Regions from separate parts of the Kribbella sp. NPDC050281 genome, predicted to be linked through region 3. Evidence: riboswitches for the same ligand, from Rfam matches in the RefSeq annotation. Region 3 holds a riboswitch; each other region holds the start of a gene.
What was found. A riboswitch is a leader RNA that binds a small molecule or an ion and turns the genes downstream of it on or off. The one in region 3 is predicted to bind ZMP and ZTP.
Positions count from the first base shown of each region.

Region 1: linked by a shared signal. The riboswitch ahead of AB0I34_RS19945 (tetrahydrofolate dehydrogenase/cyclohydrolase catalytic domain-containing protein) and the one ahead of AB0I34_RS07115 (5-aminoimidazole-4-carboxamide ribonucleotide transformylase) in region 3 are both predicted to bind ZMP and ZTP.
Region 2: linked by a shared signal. The riboswitch ahead of AB0I34_RS04270 (glycine hydroxymethyltransferase) and the one ahead of AB0I34_RS07115 (5-aminoimidazole-4-carboxamide ribonucleotide transformylase) in region 3 are both predicted to bind ZMP and ZTP.

Region 1 is NZ_JBFAKS010000017.1:56,597-61,800, forward strand. It holds gene AB0I34_RS19940 (beta-N-acetylglucosaminidase domain-containing protein) at 1-1,100, shown strand, start outside; ZMP/ZTP riboswitch at 1,101-1,189, shown strand; gene AB0I34_RS19945 (tetrahydrofolate dehydrogenase/cyclohydrolase catalytic domain-containing protein) at 1,220-2,062, shown strand; gene AB0I34_RS19950 (phytanoyl-CoA dioxygenase family protein) at 2,085-2,960, opposite strand; gene AB0I34_RS19955 (helix-turn-helix domain-containing protein) at 3,061-3,966, shown strand; gene aroH (chorismate mutase) at 4,072-4,440, shown strand; gene AB0I34_RS19965 (prephenate dehydrogenase) at 4,444-5,204, shown strand, end outside.
Region 2 is NZ_JBFAKS010000003.1:5,188-10,391, forward strand. It holds gene AB0I34_RS04265 (acyl-CoA dehydrogenase family protein) at 1-1,237, shown strand, start outside; ZMP/ZTP riboswitch at 1,264-1,345, shown strand; gene AB0I34_RS04270 (glycine hydroxymethyltransferase) at 1,374-2,822, shown strand; gene AB0I34_RS04275 (MFS transporter) at 2,876-4,429, opposite strand; gene AB0I34_RS04280 (MarR family transcriptional regulator) at 4,493-4,963, shown strand; gene AB0I34_RS04285 (sigma-70 family RNA polymerase sigma factor) at 5,024-5,204, shown strand, end outside.
Region 3 is NZ_JBFAKS010000004.1:278,482-283,685, reverse strand. It holds gene ilvD (dihydroxy-acid dehydratase) at 1-1,033, opposite strand, end outside; gene AB0I34_RS07120 (hypothetical protein) at 1,093-2,082, opposite strand; ZMP/ZTP riboswitch at 2,121-2,205, shown strand; gene AB0I34_RS07115 (5-aminoimidazole-4-carboxamide ribonucleotide transformylase) at 2,233-3,144, shown strand; gene AB0I34_RS07110 (MMPL family transporter) at 3,150-5,204, opposite strand, start outside.

The sequences.
Region 1 (5,204 bases), on a different contig from region 3:
TGATCGCGAAGTTCGAGGCCCTGTACGCGCTGGGGGCACGCGCGTTCAACGTGGCCCTGGACGACATCGAGTACGAGAAGTGGCACAGCACCGAGGACGAGGAGAAGTACGGCGCCGGTGGGGGTGGGGCCGGGCGGGCGCAGAGCGAGTTGCTGAACCGGATCCAGCGCGAGTGGGTCGTGACCAAGCCGGACCTCGCCCCGCTGCAGATGGTCCCGACCGAGTACTACAACGTCGACGAGACGCCGTACAAGCAGGCGCTACGGGAGCTGATGGACAGCGCCGTGGTCGTGCACTGGACCGGCATCGGCGTCGTACCGGAGACGATCACGACCGCACAAGCAGCCGAGGCGAAGACCGTGTTCGGGCACGACATCCTGATCTGGGACAACTACCCGGTCAACGACTACGCGGCCGCCCGGATCCTGCTCGCGGCCTACAGCGGTCGCGAGCCTGGCCTGGCCGACCAGGTCGTCGGCGTGATCTCGAACCCGATGAACCAGGCCGGGGCCAGCAAGATCGCGCTCTACTCGTTCGCCGAGTTCGGCTGGAACCCGGCGACGTACGACGAGCAGGCCTCGTGGCACCGTGCGCTCGCCGAGCGGGCCGGGGGAGACGCCGAGACGATCGCGGCGCTGGAGGTCTTCGCCGACCTCGCCACCTATGACGGCCGGCTGCACCTGGTGAACGCGCCGGTCCTGGCCGCGCAGACCGCCGCGTTCTGGAAGACCTGGAAGGCGGGCGACCTGGCCGGGGCCATCGCGCAACTCGAGCCGTACCTCGAGGCGATCGAGAACGCTCCGGCCCGGATCCGCGCTGGGGTGTCCGACCCGTCGTTCGCCGACGAGGCCGGAGCCTGGCTCGATGCGACCTTCCTCTGGGCGCAAGCACTCCGCGAGTCCCTCCGGCATCTCGAAGCAGTGGCCGAAGGCAACAGCTCGGACGCCGCCACGACCCGGGACCAGATCGACCACCTGGTCACCCAGGCCAAGACGATCCGCGACACCCGCCTGCCACACTCCAAGACCCATCCCCAGCTCGGTGACCCTGTCATCGAGACCTTCCTGACCGAGGCGACGGAGGGCGGCCGGGTATCCTGAGCGGTGGACCGCGACTGGCGCTGAGGTGGACGACCACCGGGGAACGGTCCGCCGACGATCCGGCCGAGCCGCGCGCCTGGGCACTTGACCTGTTGTCGACGCCCAAGGGAGCGCGCGCTATGACTGCCACTTTGATGACCGGTACCGACCTTGCCGCCGAGATCGTGGCGAAGACGGCCGACCGGGCCCGTGCACTGCAGGAGCGGACCGGGGTCCAGCCGTGCCTGGCCACCGTGCTGGTCGGTGACGACCCCGCGTCCGCGACGTACGTGCGGATGAAGCAGAACCGGTCGAAGAAGGCGGGCATCGGGTCGCTGAGCGTGGTACTGCCCGCGGAGACGACGACCGAGGAACTGGTCGCGGAGCTGACCAGGCTGTCCCAGGACCCGGCGGTGCACGGGATCCTGCTGCAGCACCCGGTGCCTGCGAAGATCGATGAGCGGGCCGCGTTCGAGGCGATCGACCCGGCCAAGGACGTCGACGGTGTGACCACGCGGTCGTTCGGTGCGATGGCGTTCGGTGAACCCGGCTTCCGGTCCGCGACGCCCGGCGGGATCATCCGCCTGCTCGAGGCGTACGACGTACCGATCGCCGGGGCGCACGCGGTCGTGATCGGCCGCAGCCCGATTCTCGGCAAGCCGGCCGGGATGTTGCTGCTGGCATCGAACGCGACCGTCACCTACACGCACTCCCGAACCACCGACCTGCCCGCGATCGTCCGGACCGCGGACATCGTGGTGGCCGCGGTCGGCCGGGCGAACTTCGTCCAGGGCGACTGGCTCAAGCCCGGCGCTGTCGTCGTCGACGCCGGCTACAACGAGGGCAACGTCGGGGACGTCGACTTCGCCGCCGCGGCCGAGGTCGCGAGCCTGATCACACCGGTCCCCGGCGGGGTCGGTCCGATGACGATCGCCCTGCTCCTGGAGCAGGCCGTCGACGCCGCCGAGGCACAGACCCGCTAGGGCACGGCTCTAGAGACGTGCTCTAGCGATCGCAGCCGCCGTCCTTGTCGGCGCGGGAATGCGGGCGGGCGATGTCGTCGATGCCCTTGTAGGCGTACGGGTCGGTCCCGGCCACCATCACGATGTCGCGGTAGTCGTGCTTGCCGACATGGACGCCGGCCGGCACGGAGTGCCACGGGAGCAGCGACTCCGCGTTCATGTAGTGGCTGGCGAGGGCCCGGCGGAGTCCGCGCCGCGTGGTGTTCGGCAGTGATCGGTGCAGCAGGTAGCCGTTGAAGATCACCGCCGAACCCGCCGGCACCTCGACCGGTACTGCGTCGTCGTCGGTGTAGGGGAAGTCGAACAACTCCACCGTGCAGTCGAAGCGGAGATCGTCCTGCTCCCGATCGGGATAGATGACACCGCGCCGGTGCGAGCCCGGCAGCACCCACAGGCAGCCGTTCTCCACGGTGGCGTCGTCGAGCGCGATCCACACCGCGGTGAGCGAGCGGTCCCTGGTCGGGATGAAGAACTCGTCCTGGTGCCAGGCCTGGCCCGGCTTGCCCTCGGACTTGATGAACAGCATCGACTGCATCGCCTTCACGTTCGGCCCGATCAGCGCGGTCAGTGCGGTGACCACGCGCGGTGCGCGCAACGCGGCCAGCGCCACGTCGGACACCTTGTGGGGCTGGTGAATGCACAGGTACTTGCGCACGACGTCCTCGCCCGGCTCCGTGCTCGGGCCGCCCTCGACGGCTCCGAGGTCACCGCGGCACAGGTGCTCGGCCGCTGTGTGCAGCGCGGCGACCTGGCCGGGTGGAAGGGCCTGATCGAGGACCACGAAGCCGTCGCGCCGGAACGACTCGATCAACTCGTCGGTGACCTCGGTGAACCTGCGTACGGCGGTGACAGGCTGCATCTGGCGCTCCATCCGGCCTGGGGTCGGCGATGACCGGCTTCACCGTCTCAGAGCACGGCGGGACGGCCAATGTCGCCGGCGCGCGCTCTACTATCTGTTCGTGACATCGCGACCACCGGTGATCAGCGTGAACTCCGTGATCCAGGTCGCGGACTATGCGCCCGGGGCAACGTACGGTCCGCGCTGGTTGCCGAACTTCGAATTGCTCTGGCTCCTGCACGGTTCGGCGCTCTGGCGGACCGAGTTGTACGACGACGCCGGGGTCCATCAGGCGACGGTGGAGGAGGAGTTGCGCCCCGGAACGGTCGCGTTGGCCCGGCGCGGCAACCGGGACTCCTATATCTGGGACTGTGATCACTGGTCCCGGCACGCCTACGTGCACTTCCAGATCGAGGACTTCGGCGGACTCGGCGCTCCGTCGAGTTGGCCCTCGGTGCGATCGAGATCCGATCCGGGGCTGCTCGACGAACTGTGCACCTATCTGCTGGACCTGACCGGCCTGCCGGAGTCGGTTCCGGGACATAGCGATCGGCTCGTGGCGACGATGCTGGAGGTCTTCGTCAGTGCTCCGGTCGGCCCTTCGCGTGACGAGCTGCCGGATGGCGTTCGGCGCATGGTCGACCACGTTGCCAGCGTGTGGGCCAGGCGTGGGCCGCGGATCATTTCCGTCCCCGAGTTGGCCGCCGCGGCGAATCTGTCGGCCGGACACCTGCACCGGCTCTTCCGGGAGCGGTACGACTGCGGGCCGGCGTACGCGCTGGATCTGATCCGGCTGGCCCGCGCGGCGACCGCTCTGCTGCGCACCAACGCGACGATCGCGGAGATCGCGTCCGACGGCGGCTACAGCAATCCGTACCACTTCTCACGCCGCTTCTCCCTCGCGTACGGCGAACCGCCGGGCACGTTCCGGCGTCGAAGGCAGCTGTCCGATCCGCTTGCGCCGGTCCGCGAGGCCGGACTGCTTCCGGTGGCTCGGCGGCTGCTGGAGGCGGCCCGGAGCGGCTGACGCCACGGTCTGCCGGAGCGCGGAATCCGAGACGGCTGTCCACTCTGTGGCGGCTCTGGCCTAGTGTTGAGACAGACAGGAAGACCTGAGCGAGGAGGCGGACACGTGGCGGTGCGGGCGATCCGGGGTGCCACCCAGCTCGACGTGGACGAGCGCGAGCATCTGCTCGAGCGGTCCGCCGAGCTGGTGCGGGCGGTCCTGGAGGCGAACGATCTGGAGAACGAGGATCTGATCAGCATCCTGTTCACCGTCACGCCGGACCTTCACTCGGAGTTCCCGGCGGTGGCGGGCCGGCAGATCGGCCTGACCGACGTACCGCTGATGTGCATGCAGGAGATCGCGGTGCCGCACGCATTGCCGCGGGTGGTCCGGATGATGGTGCACACCGAGACCCCGCGGTCGCGGGAGAAGATCCAGCATGTCTACCTGCACGGCGCCGTCGCGCTCCGCCCAGATCTGACGGGCGCCCAGTGACCAATGAGTGAGCTGCGGGGTCCGGTCCGGATCGTTGGTACCGGTCTGATCGGTACGTCGATCGGCCTGGCGCTGGCCCGGCTCGGCGTGGTCGTGGAGCTGGTCGACGCCAACCCGGACAGCGCGCTGATGGCCGAGCGGATCGGGGCCGGATCCCGGCTGGTCCAGATCGAGCCACAGCTCGTGGTCGTCGCCGTACCGCCTGACCATGTCGGCGCGGTGATCGCGGAGCAGCTCGAGCAGACCGACGCAATCGTGACCGACGCGGCCAGCGTGAAGTCCAAGCCGCTGGCCGACGCGCGCAAGCTCACGACCGACCTCAGCCGGTACGTCGGGAGTCACCCGATGGCAGGGTCGGAGCGGAACGGCCCGTTGGCCGGACGCGCCGACCTGTTCGACGGCGCGACCTGGGCGATCACTCCGCACGAGACTAGCGCTCCGGAGGCGGTCGAGCTGGTTCGGCGGCTGGCCGAGGCCTCGGGCGCGCGGACTGTCGAGCTGTCGGTCGAGGACCACGACCTCGCCGTCGCCCGGGTGTCGCACCTGCCGCATCTGATGTCGGCGCTCGCTGCCGGGACGCTGGCCGACGCCCCGCGCTCACACCTGCAACTGTCAGGCCAAGGTGTCCGTGACGTCACCCGGATCGCGGCCGGCGACCCGAAGTTGTGGACCCAGATCGTGTCCGCGAACTCGACCGCGCTGACCGGTCTGCTCGAGCAGATCCGCGGCGAACTCGACCGCGTGCTCGTTGCTCTGGGCAAGGA
Region 2 (5,204 bases), on a different contig from region 3:
CTGCCCGATCTCGATGACGTACGCCGCCGTCCCCGCCCTGAGGGCGGACGAACGGCTCGCCAAGGAGTGGGTCCCACAGCTGGCTTCGCGCCAGTACGACGTACGCCGGTTGCCTGCGGCCACCAAGAGCGGCGTACTCGCCGGGATGGGGATGACCGAGAAGCAGGGCGGCTCGGACGTCCGGGCGAACCTGACCACCGCGACGCCGGCCGGTGACGACGGTGAATACCAGCTGAACGGACACAAGTGGTTCTGCTCGGCACCGCAGGTCGACGTCTTCCTGGTCCTGGCGCAGGCGCCGGACGGACTGAGCTGCTTCGTCGTCCCGCGCGTGCTTGCCGACGGCAACCGGAACGCGTTTGCCCTGCAGCGGCTGAAGGACAAGCTCGGGAACCGGTCGAACGCGTCCAGCGAGGTCGAGTTCCACGGCACGGTCGGCTACCGCCTCGGCGACGAGGGCGCCGGGGTCCGCACGATCATCGAGATGGTGGCCGCGACCCGGCTGGACTGCGTCCTCGGTTCGGCCGCTCTCCAACGGCGCGCGTTGGTGGAGGCGCTCTGGCACACCCGCCACCGGTCGGCATTCGGTGATCTGCTCGCCGACAAGCCCGCGATGCAGAACGTGCTGGCCGACCTGGCGCTCGAGAGTGAGGCTGCGACAGCGCTCGCGATGCGGCTTGCGGCGGCGGTCGATGCGTCGACCGACGGCAACGAGCAGGAGGCCGCGTTCCGGCGGATCGGGCTGCCGCTGGCGAAGTTCTGGGTGAGTAAGCGGACGCCGTTCATGGCCGCCGAAGCCCTGGAGTGTCTCGGCGGGAACGGGTTCGTCGAGGAATCCGGGATGCCGCTGTTGTTCCGGGAGTCCCCGCTGAACTCGATCTGGGAAGGGTCGGGGAACGTGAACGCACTCGACGTACTGCGAGCCCTCAGAAGGCCCGAGTCGCTCGAGGCTTGGCTGCTGGAGGTCGGGGCGGCGCGGGGTGCGGACGAGCGCCTGGACACGGCGGTGAACGACGTACTGCAAGCGCTTGCTGACGTCGAGGGCGCGGAGGCGGGCGCCCGCCGGTTGGCGGCGCGGATGGCGCTCTGCCTGCAGGCGTCCCTGCTCGTCCGGCACTCGACTCCCGCGGTCGCGGACGCCTTCGTCGCGTCCCGGCTGGCGAACGACTGGGGCGGCGTCTTCGGCACCCTCCCGCGGACCACGCCGTTCGGCCTGATCACCGACCGCAGCCTCTGACTCCGAGCCGCGTCCGCACGATAGGGTGGCCGCGTCGCGACTGGCGCGCTGAGGTGGAGAACCACCGGGGAGCGAAGACTGTCGGCACCGTGCGCCTGGGTGCCTACGACCCACTGCAACCGCAGGAGAGACAACGATGACTCAACCCTTCGACGCCGCCGCCGCGTCGGCCGCGTACAACAACGCGCTCCAGGTGATCGCCGCGGTGGAACCCACCGTCGCCGGCGCGATCAAGGCCGAACTGGCCGACCAGCGTTCCTCGCTGAAGCTGATCGCGAGCGAGAACTACGCCTCCCCCGCCACCTTGCTGACGATGGGCAACTGGCTCTCGGACAAGTACGCCGAGGGCACCATCGGGCACCGTTTCTACGCGGGCTGCCAGAACATCGACACCGTCGAGCAGGCCGCGGCCGACCACGCCACGGCGCTGTTCAACGCGCCGCATGCCTACGTCCAGCCGCACTCCGGCATCGACGCGAACCTGGTCGCCTTCTGGGCGATCCTGGCCCAGCGGATCGAGTCCCCGGCGCTGGCCGAGGCGGGCGCGAAGCACGTCAACGACCTGTCCGAGGAGGACTGGTCCAAGCTCCGCCGGGCGTTCGGTGACCAGAAGATGCTCGGTATGTCGCTGGACGCCGGCGGCCACCTGACCCACGGCTTCCGGCCGAACATCTCCGGCAAGATGTTCCACCAGAGCTCCTACGGCACCGATCCGGAGACCGGGCTGCTCGACTACGACGAGGTCGCCCGCAAGGCGCGGGAGTTCAAGCCGCTGATCCTGATCGCCGGCTACTCGGCGTACCCGCGGAAGGTGAACTTCGCGACGATGCGCGAGATCGCCGACGAGGTCGGCGCGACGCTGATGGTCGACATGGCGCACTTCGCCGGCCTGGTCGCGGGCAAGGTCTTCACCGACGACTTCGACCCGATCCCGCATGCGCACGTCACCACCACGACCACGCACAAGTCGCTGCGCGGCCCGCGCGGCGGCATGGTGCTGTGCCAGCCGGAGTACGCCGACGCCGTCGACCGCGGCTGCCCGATGGTTCTGGGTGGCCCGCTCGGCCAGACGATGGCGGCGAAGGCGGTCGCGCTGGCCGAGGCCCGGCAGCCGTCGTTCCAGGAGTACGCGCAGGCCGTCGCAGACAACGCGGTCGTGCTCGCGGAGGGCCTGATGAAGCGTGGCGTCAAGCTCGTCACCGACGGCACCGAGAACCACCTGGCTCTGCTCGACGTCTCGTCGTACGGGATCACCGGGCGGCAGGCCGAGTCGGCGCTGCTCGACGCGGGCATCGTGACCAACCGGAACGCCGTACCGCGCGACCCGAACGGCGCCTGGTACACCTCGGGCGTCCGGATCGGTACGCCGGCACTGACCACGCGCGGCTTCGGGGCCGACGAGTTCGACCGGGTCGCCGAGCTGATGGTCGACGTACTGTCCTCGACGACGCCGACGACGACGGCCGCCGGTGCACCGTCCAAGGCGAAGTACGTGCTGGCCGACGGCGTCGCCGACAAGGTCAAGGCCGCCTCGGCCGAGATGCTCGACAAGCACCCGCTGTACCCGGGCCTCGACCTCAACTGACCTCATCGCGCGGCGCCTGCTCTCCCCTCGGGAGCAGGCGCCGCGCTGCTCTGTCAGGCGTCCTGCTTGATGCCCATCAGCGCCTCCTGCGAGGCCTTGGTGGCCTGCTTCGGCATCAGTACGGCGGCCAGTACGGCGCCTGCGACCGCGATGCCGGCCGAGACCCACATGGTCGTGTTGAGGCTGGTCATGAACGCGTCGCGTACGTCGCCGAGCAGGTCCGCCGACCCGACCTTGGTCGCGACCGCGAGCCCGCCGCCCAGCCCCTTCTCGACCGCGTCAGCCGCCTGTGCCGGCAGGCCGCTCGTGTCCACGTTGTGCCGGTAGACGGAGTTCAGCACCGTGCCGAGGACGGCGACGCCGACGGTGCCGCCAACCTGCCGGAACGCCTGCAGTAGAGCGGACCCGGTGCCGGCCCGCTCCGGGTCGAGCACACCCAGCGCCGCGTTCATTGCCTGCGGCATCGAGCAGCCGAGGCCGAACCCCACCACCACGAACCAGATCGCGGTGTAGCCGTAGCCGGTACCGAGATCGGTGAAGGCTCCGAGCAGGAACCCGGCGGCCATCACCAGGAACCCGGCCATCACCACCAGCCGGGTGCCGGCCTTCGCCTCAACCGGCTCGGCCAGCTTCGCCCCGACCGTCATTCCGCCGATGAACGGCAGCAGCTTGAGACCGGTGTGCAGCGCGTCGGACCCGTTGATGCCCTGGAAGTACTGCGGCATCGTGAAAAGCAACCCGAAGATCGCGAAGACCGAGACGGTGAGCAGCACCGCCCCACCGGTGAACACCTTCTCGCCGAACAGCCGCAGCTCGATCAGCGGGTCGGAGTTCCGCCGCTGCCAGAGCAGGAAGACGGCAAGGAGTACGACGGCCAGGGCCAGGAAGAGCACCGTGGTCCCGTCGGTCCATGAGGTCTCCCCCGCCTTGGTCACGCCGTACACGAGCGAGGCCAGGCCGGCGCTGGAGAGCAGGATGCCGAGCCAGTCGATCGCCGGACGGCGCGAGCTGCGGGTCTCCGGGACCAGCAGGCTGACAGCGATCGCGGCGATCAGCGCGATCGGTACGTTCAGGTAGAAGATCCACTGCCAGCCGGCGTGGTCCAGCAGCAGGCCGCCGACGATCGGGCCGAGCGGCATGCCGATGCTGTTCGCCACGACGAAGAAGCCGATCGCCTTCTTGCGCTCGACCTCGGTGGGGAACAGCACGGTGATCAGGGACAGCGCGACTGGCACGATCATCGCGGCGCCGACGCCAAGGAAGGCTCTGGCGCCGATCAGCTGGCCGGCCGAGTCGGACAGCGCACAAACGAGCGACGCCGCGCCGAACAGTGTCAGCGCGATCGCGATGATCTTGCGACGCCCGAAGCGGTCGCCGAGCAGACCGGCCGGCAACAGCAGCGCGGCGAGAACCAGGTTGTAGCTGTTCGCCATCCACTGCAGCTGACTGGTCGACGCGTCGAGGTCGGCGGCCAGGGTCGGCAGCGCGACGTTCAGCACCGTCGTGTCCAGGCCGAGCACGAGCACGGCCAGGCAGAGTGCGAAGAGGACTCCGAAGCGGCGGGCGCCGGTGAGCGTCGGCCCTTCGGCAACGGAGGAGGTGGTCATGCCCAGTAAATTATCAGATATTTGTGATAGTTGCGATAGATCAAATTACTGTAGTCTTCAATCATGGCGCCCGAACCCACTCCCGAAGAGGTCAGCCAGTTCGTCGAGCGCTTCGCCGGCATCCTCGCGAACAGTGGCGTCCCGACCATGTCGGCCCGGGTGATGGGACGGATGCTGGTCAGCCCGACCGGGACGATGACGGCCGCCGAGCTGGCCGAATCGCTCAAGATCAGCCAGCCCGCGGTGTCCGGCGCGGTCCGGCAGCTGATCCAGGTCTCCTTCATCACCCGCGAGCGGCAACCCGGCTCACGCAAGGACCACTACCGGATCCGCGACGACGTCTTCGCCGCCATCCTCGAACGGCGCAATCTCGCGCTGAGCGAATGGGAGTCCAGCAGCCGGTCCGGCGCGGAGCTGTTCGGCCCCGCCAACCCGGTCGGCCGCCGCCTGTCCGAAGCCGCCGACTTCTTCGCCTTCATCCACGCCGACATGGACCAGATGATCAAGAACTGGCGCGCCGAACATCCCCGCTGAACGCTCCTTTGATCGGCTGTAATCGTTTGTTGTGATCGGCAATAGACGGGTGTGGAACCGATGACCGAGCCCGCCGGGGCCGATCTTGAGCAGCTGTATACGGAGCACTATCGCGCGATTCTGCGGTACGTCGTACGCCGGATCGGGGATGCCGACGAGGCGCCCGATGTGACCGCGGACGTGTTCCTGACGGCGTTGAGGCGGCGGACGGATGTGCCGCGGGACAGAGCGTTGCCGTGGC
Region 3 (5,204 bases):
CGGTGAGGCAGTCGCCGTGCAGCAGGCCGGCATCGAGGAGCGAACGCATGACGACCGGGATGCCGCCGACGCGATCCACGTCCGTCATCACATAGCGCCCGAACGGCTTGAGGTCGCCGAGATGCGGGACCCGGTCGCCGATCCGGTTGAAGTCCGCCAGGGTCAGGTCGACGTCGGCCTCGCGCGCGATCGCGAGCAGATGCAGTACGGCGTTCGTCGAGCCACCGAGCGCCATCACGACGGCGATCGCGTTCTCGAACGCTTCCTTGGTGAGGATCTGGCGGGCCGTGATCCCCTTCTGCAGAAGGCCGACCGCGGCCTCGCCGGACTTGCGCGCGTAGCCGTCGCGACGTCGGTCGACCGCGGGCGGTGCGGCCGAGCCGGGGAGCGACATACCGAGCGCTTCGGCGGAGGCGGCCATGGTGTTCGCGGTGTACATGCCGCCACAGGCACCTTCGCCCGGGCAGATAGCGCGCTCGACCGCGTCCACCTCGTCCTGCGTGATCAGGCCACGCAGGCAGGCACCGACCGCCTCGAACGCGTCGATGATCGTGACGTCCTTGTCGCCGAGCTTGCCGGGCATGATCGAACCGGCGTACAGGAAGACCGAGGCCAGGTCGAGCCGGGCCGCGGCCATCAGCATGCCGGGCAGCGACTTGTCGCAGCCGGCCAGCAGCACCGAGCCGTCCAGCCGCTCGGCCTCCATCACGGTCTCGACCGAGTCGGCGATGATCTCGCGGCTGACGAGCGAGTAGTGCATGCCGACGTGGCCCATCGAGATGCCGTCGGACACGCTGATCGTGCCGAACTCCAGCGGATAGCCGCCGGCCGCGTGCACGCCTTCCTTGACCGCCTTCGCGAGCCGGTCCAGGGACAGGTTGCATGGAGTGATCTCGTTCCAGCTCGACGCGACTCCGACCTGTGGCTTGGCCCAGTCGTCGTCACCCATCCCGACCGCGCGAAGCATCCCGCGCGATGCGGTCGCCTCCAGCCCGTCGGTCACCGTCCGGCTCCGTGGCTTCACATCGACCATGCCGGTCACTCTATTCCTCGTAAATCAACAACGCTGCCCTCGTCCGACCGCGCCGGGTCTCAGGACATCTGGTGTGCCACCGCCGTCGCGAAGGCGGTCAGGGGGTCGGGGTCGTTGGTGTAGCCCCAGGGCAGGCTCTCGATCCGGCCTGTGGTCAGGGCGGCGTGCTCCATTGCGGCGGCCTTCGCGCCGACCGCCTTCAACGCGAACGCCATCGCACCGTGGGCGGAGATGTCCTCCGGTTGTTGCTCGCGTCCGGGGGTCCACCACTTGTCCCGGGCGGCCAGCAGTTCCTCCCGCCGGTTCGAGACCTCGCGCGTCAGGCGGGCGCCGCGCTGCAGCCGGGAGAGCTCGCTGTCGCCGAATACGTCGACCCACACCTCGTTGATCACCTGCGCGGTGACGGCACACAAGGCGCTACCCCCCTGTGCGTTCGCCACCACCTGATGCCCGAAGTGCACGAGCTCGGCGAGCTCCAGGCCGGACCACTTCGGGGCCAGCACCTGCACCCGTCCGCTGTGCGCGGCGTAGCTGTCGGGATGCCGCTCCACCGCGGACCGAAAGACCGTGTCCTTCACCTCCATCGACGACTGCAGTCCGACCGTGGCCCACTGCAGCACCTCCCACGGGGCCGCATCGTCGGGCGCCGCATCGATCGCATGATTCAGTACTGCGCCCGCGGTCCCGAGGACGTCGTGGAAGGACGTGAACTGCTGCTCGGAGACGTACTTCGCGAGACTCCCGCTCCGCACTTCCCAGGCCTCGAACACCATCGTCTGCCCGAGCCACAGCAACAGATCCGGATCCCCGGGCAATGCCTCCAGCCGCAACTCCAACTGCTCGCTGTGCCCAACGGCCGCCCGGCCGAGTCCCACCACCCGCACCGACCGCAGTCCGGTGTTCACCGGCGTCGCCTTCAGCAACGCCATCCCCGTCGACAGATCCCCCGCCCGCACAGCGGCGTACGCCCGATCGAGCTCGGGATCGGCCCACGCCTGATCAAGCCGAAGCCTGGAGACATCCACCGCCTTGCGAGAGAAGATCCCCATGCTCGGATCGTACGTGTGCGGGGTGCTCGAATAGACTGCCGAACGACCGCGACTGGCGAGGGTGGAGTACCACCGGGGAGCGGTCGGCCGGCAAGCAAGGCGTCGTCCGCCTGGGCGCCTCCGATGTGTTTCGATCTCGGAGGTCGCTGGATGCGTTATGGAATGAACCCACACCAGTCCGCCACGATGACCCCGGTGTCCGGTCGGGCGCCGTTCACAGTCGTCAGCGGGAGTCCGTCGTACATCAATGTCTTGGATGCGCTCACCGGTTGGCAGCTCGTGCGGGAGGCGGCTGGGGCGTTCGGGCTGGTCACGGCGGCGTCGTACAAGCACGTCTCCCCCGCCGGTGCTGCGCTCGCGGACTCGGTGAGCGCGGCGTATGTGCGTGCCCGTGATGCCGATCCGAAGTCGTCGTACGGCGACTTCGTTGCGGTGTCGCATCCGGTTGATGCCGAGCTTGCGGGCGTGCTCAAGCGGGTCGTGAGCGACGGGATCATTGCGCCCGGGTACGCCGAAGGCGTCGTCGGAGTGTTGGCCGGGAAGAAACGCGGGACCTTTCTCGTCCTCGAAGCCGATGCGTCCTTCGAGCCTCCGGAGCACGAGGTGCGCGAGGTGTACGGGCTACGGCTGACGCAGCAGCGGGACGACCGGCCGTTGACTCGTGAGCTGCTGGATCCGGGCGTGCCGGATGCAGCAGCCCGCGACCTGTTGCTCGGGATGATCGTGGCGCGGTACACGCAGTCGAACACGGTCGCGATGGTGAAGGACGGTACGACGATCGGCATCGGCGCCGGCCAGCAGTCACGAGTCGACTGCGTCCGCCTGGCCGGCGAGAAAGCAGACGAATGGTGGTCCCGCCGCTCGGCCGAGCCGCTGACCGGCGTCGCGATGGTCTCCGACGGCGCCATCCCCTTCGTCGACAACATCGACGAAGCCCACCGCCACGGCGTAGCCCACATCGCCGAACCCGGCGGCTCGATCCGCTCCGACGAGGTCGCCGAGGCGTGCGCTGCCCGCGGAATCACGCTGTCACGAACCGGCGTACGCCTCTTCCGCCATTGAGCAGGTCAGGAGACGGGTTCGACCTTGGGGGTTTCTTGGGGAGTTGGTGGGGGTGGGGCTGGCGGGCCGCCTTCCAGTTGGATGTCGGGCACGATGCGGTCGAGCCAGCGGGGCAGCCACCAGGCGCGGTCGCCGAGGAGCGTCATGACGGACGGGACCAGGACCATCCGGACGATGCTGGCGTCGATGAGTACGGCGACCGCCATGCCCACCGCGAGCATCTTGACCGTCGGGTCGTCGTCGAGGACGAAGCTGAGGAAGACCACGATCATGATCGCGGCCGCGGTGGTGATCACCCGGGCCGTCGCGCCGATCCCGATCGCCACGGCGCGGTGACTGTCCTTGGTCGCGATCCACGCCTCGTGCACCCGGGACAGCAGGAACACTTCGTAGTCCATCGACAACCCGAACACGATCGCGAACATCAGCATCGGCACGAACGACGGGATCGGCACCTTCTCGTCGATCCCGACCAACGAGGATCCCCAGCCCCACTGGAACACCGCGACGATCACGCCATACGCCGCTCCGACCGACAGCAGGTTGAGGATCGCGGCCTTGATCCCGATCAGGAGCGATCGGAACGCGACCGTGAGCAGCAGGAACGCCAGCAGCACGACAGCCCCGATCAGCCACAGCATCCGCCCGGCGACCTTCTCGGTGAAGTCGACGTACCCGGCGGTCGTGCCCACGACGTACGTCGGCTCCTGCTGCCCGGACAGGACGTCGTCCCGGATCCGGTTGACCAGGTCCTCCGTCTCTGCCGCGGACGGCGACGTGGTGGGGATGACGTTGATGATCGCCGTCGTACCGGAGCTGTTCAGGCTCGGCGGCTGTACGGCGGCCACGCCGGACGTCTTCTGCAGCGTCGACGCGAGACCGTTCAGCAAGGTCTGCTTGTCGGTGGAGCTCTCGGACGGGAGCTGTACGACGACCGTCAGCGGACCGTTGGCGCCCGGGCCGAAGCCTTGGGCCACCAGGTCGTACGCCTTCCGGCTCGAGTCCTGCTCCGGGTCCGTGCCGGCGTCGAGCTGGCCGAGGTTCATCGACAGCAGCGGGATCGCCAGGACGAGCAGCACCAGCGTGGCGACAATGCCGTACGGCCACGGCCGGTCGCTGACCTTGCGCCCCCAGCGGGCGAACGCGCTCTGCTCGTGTTTGATGTCGCGCCGCTCGCGCTCCTCGGCCCGGTGTTCGGCCACGGCCACCTCGTCCTCGAGGCCGGCCTCGAGCTCCTGTTCCTCCACCAGGTGCTGCCGGTCCTTGCGGTTCAGTACCAGGAACTTCGCCAGACCGAGCATCGCCGGGATGAGTGTCAGGGCAGCCAGCACAGTGACCGCGACCACGATGGCCGACGACAGACCGAGCGCACCGACGAACGGTACGCCGGACACGTACAGGCCGAGAATCGCGATGACGACCGTCCCACCGGCGACCAGGATGGCCGCACCAGAGGTCGACTCGGTCCGGCCGACGGACTCCTCGACGCCTTGGCCGTCGTCGAGTTGTTCGCGATGGCGGGACACCATGAAGAGCCCGTAGTCGATCGCGACACCGAGTCCGAGCAGGGTCGCGACCGTCGGTGCCGAGACGGGGAAGTCCTTCACGGCCGCGAGCAGACCGAGTATGGCCAGACCGCCGCCGACGCTGAAGATCGCGGCCACCAACGGCAGCGCGGACGCGACGATGGACCGGAACATCAGGAACAGCAACAGCAGCGCCAGCGCGAGACCGATCGCCTCCGAGAGCGCATCGTCGGCCTGCTTGCCGATCTGCCCGGCGCCTCCGCCGTACTCGACCTCGAGTCCGGCGGCGCGGGCCGGCTGGACGGCCGCGTCCAGCTTGTCGAGGTAGCTGCTGTCGAGCGAGGCCGGCACCACCGAGAACGACACCGGAGCGTTGACGACGGTCCCGTCCTTCGAGATGTACGTCGTCGATGACGTCGCCAGCGGATCGACGGCCGAGACGACGTCAGGCAGTTTGCCGACCGCCGCCATCGACGTCTTGACCGCGTCGGACTGCTCGGAGACCGTGCCGGACTTGGCGTGGAAGACGATCGA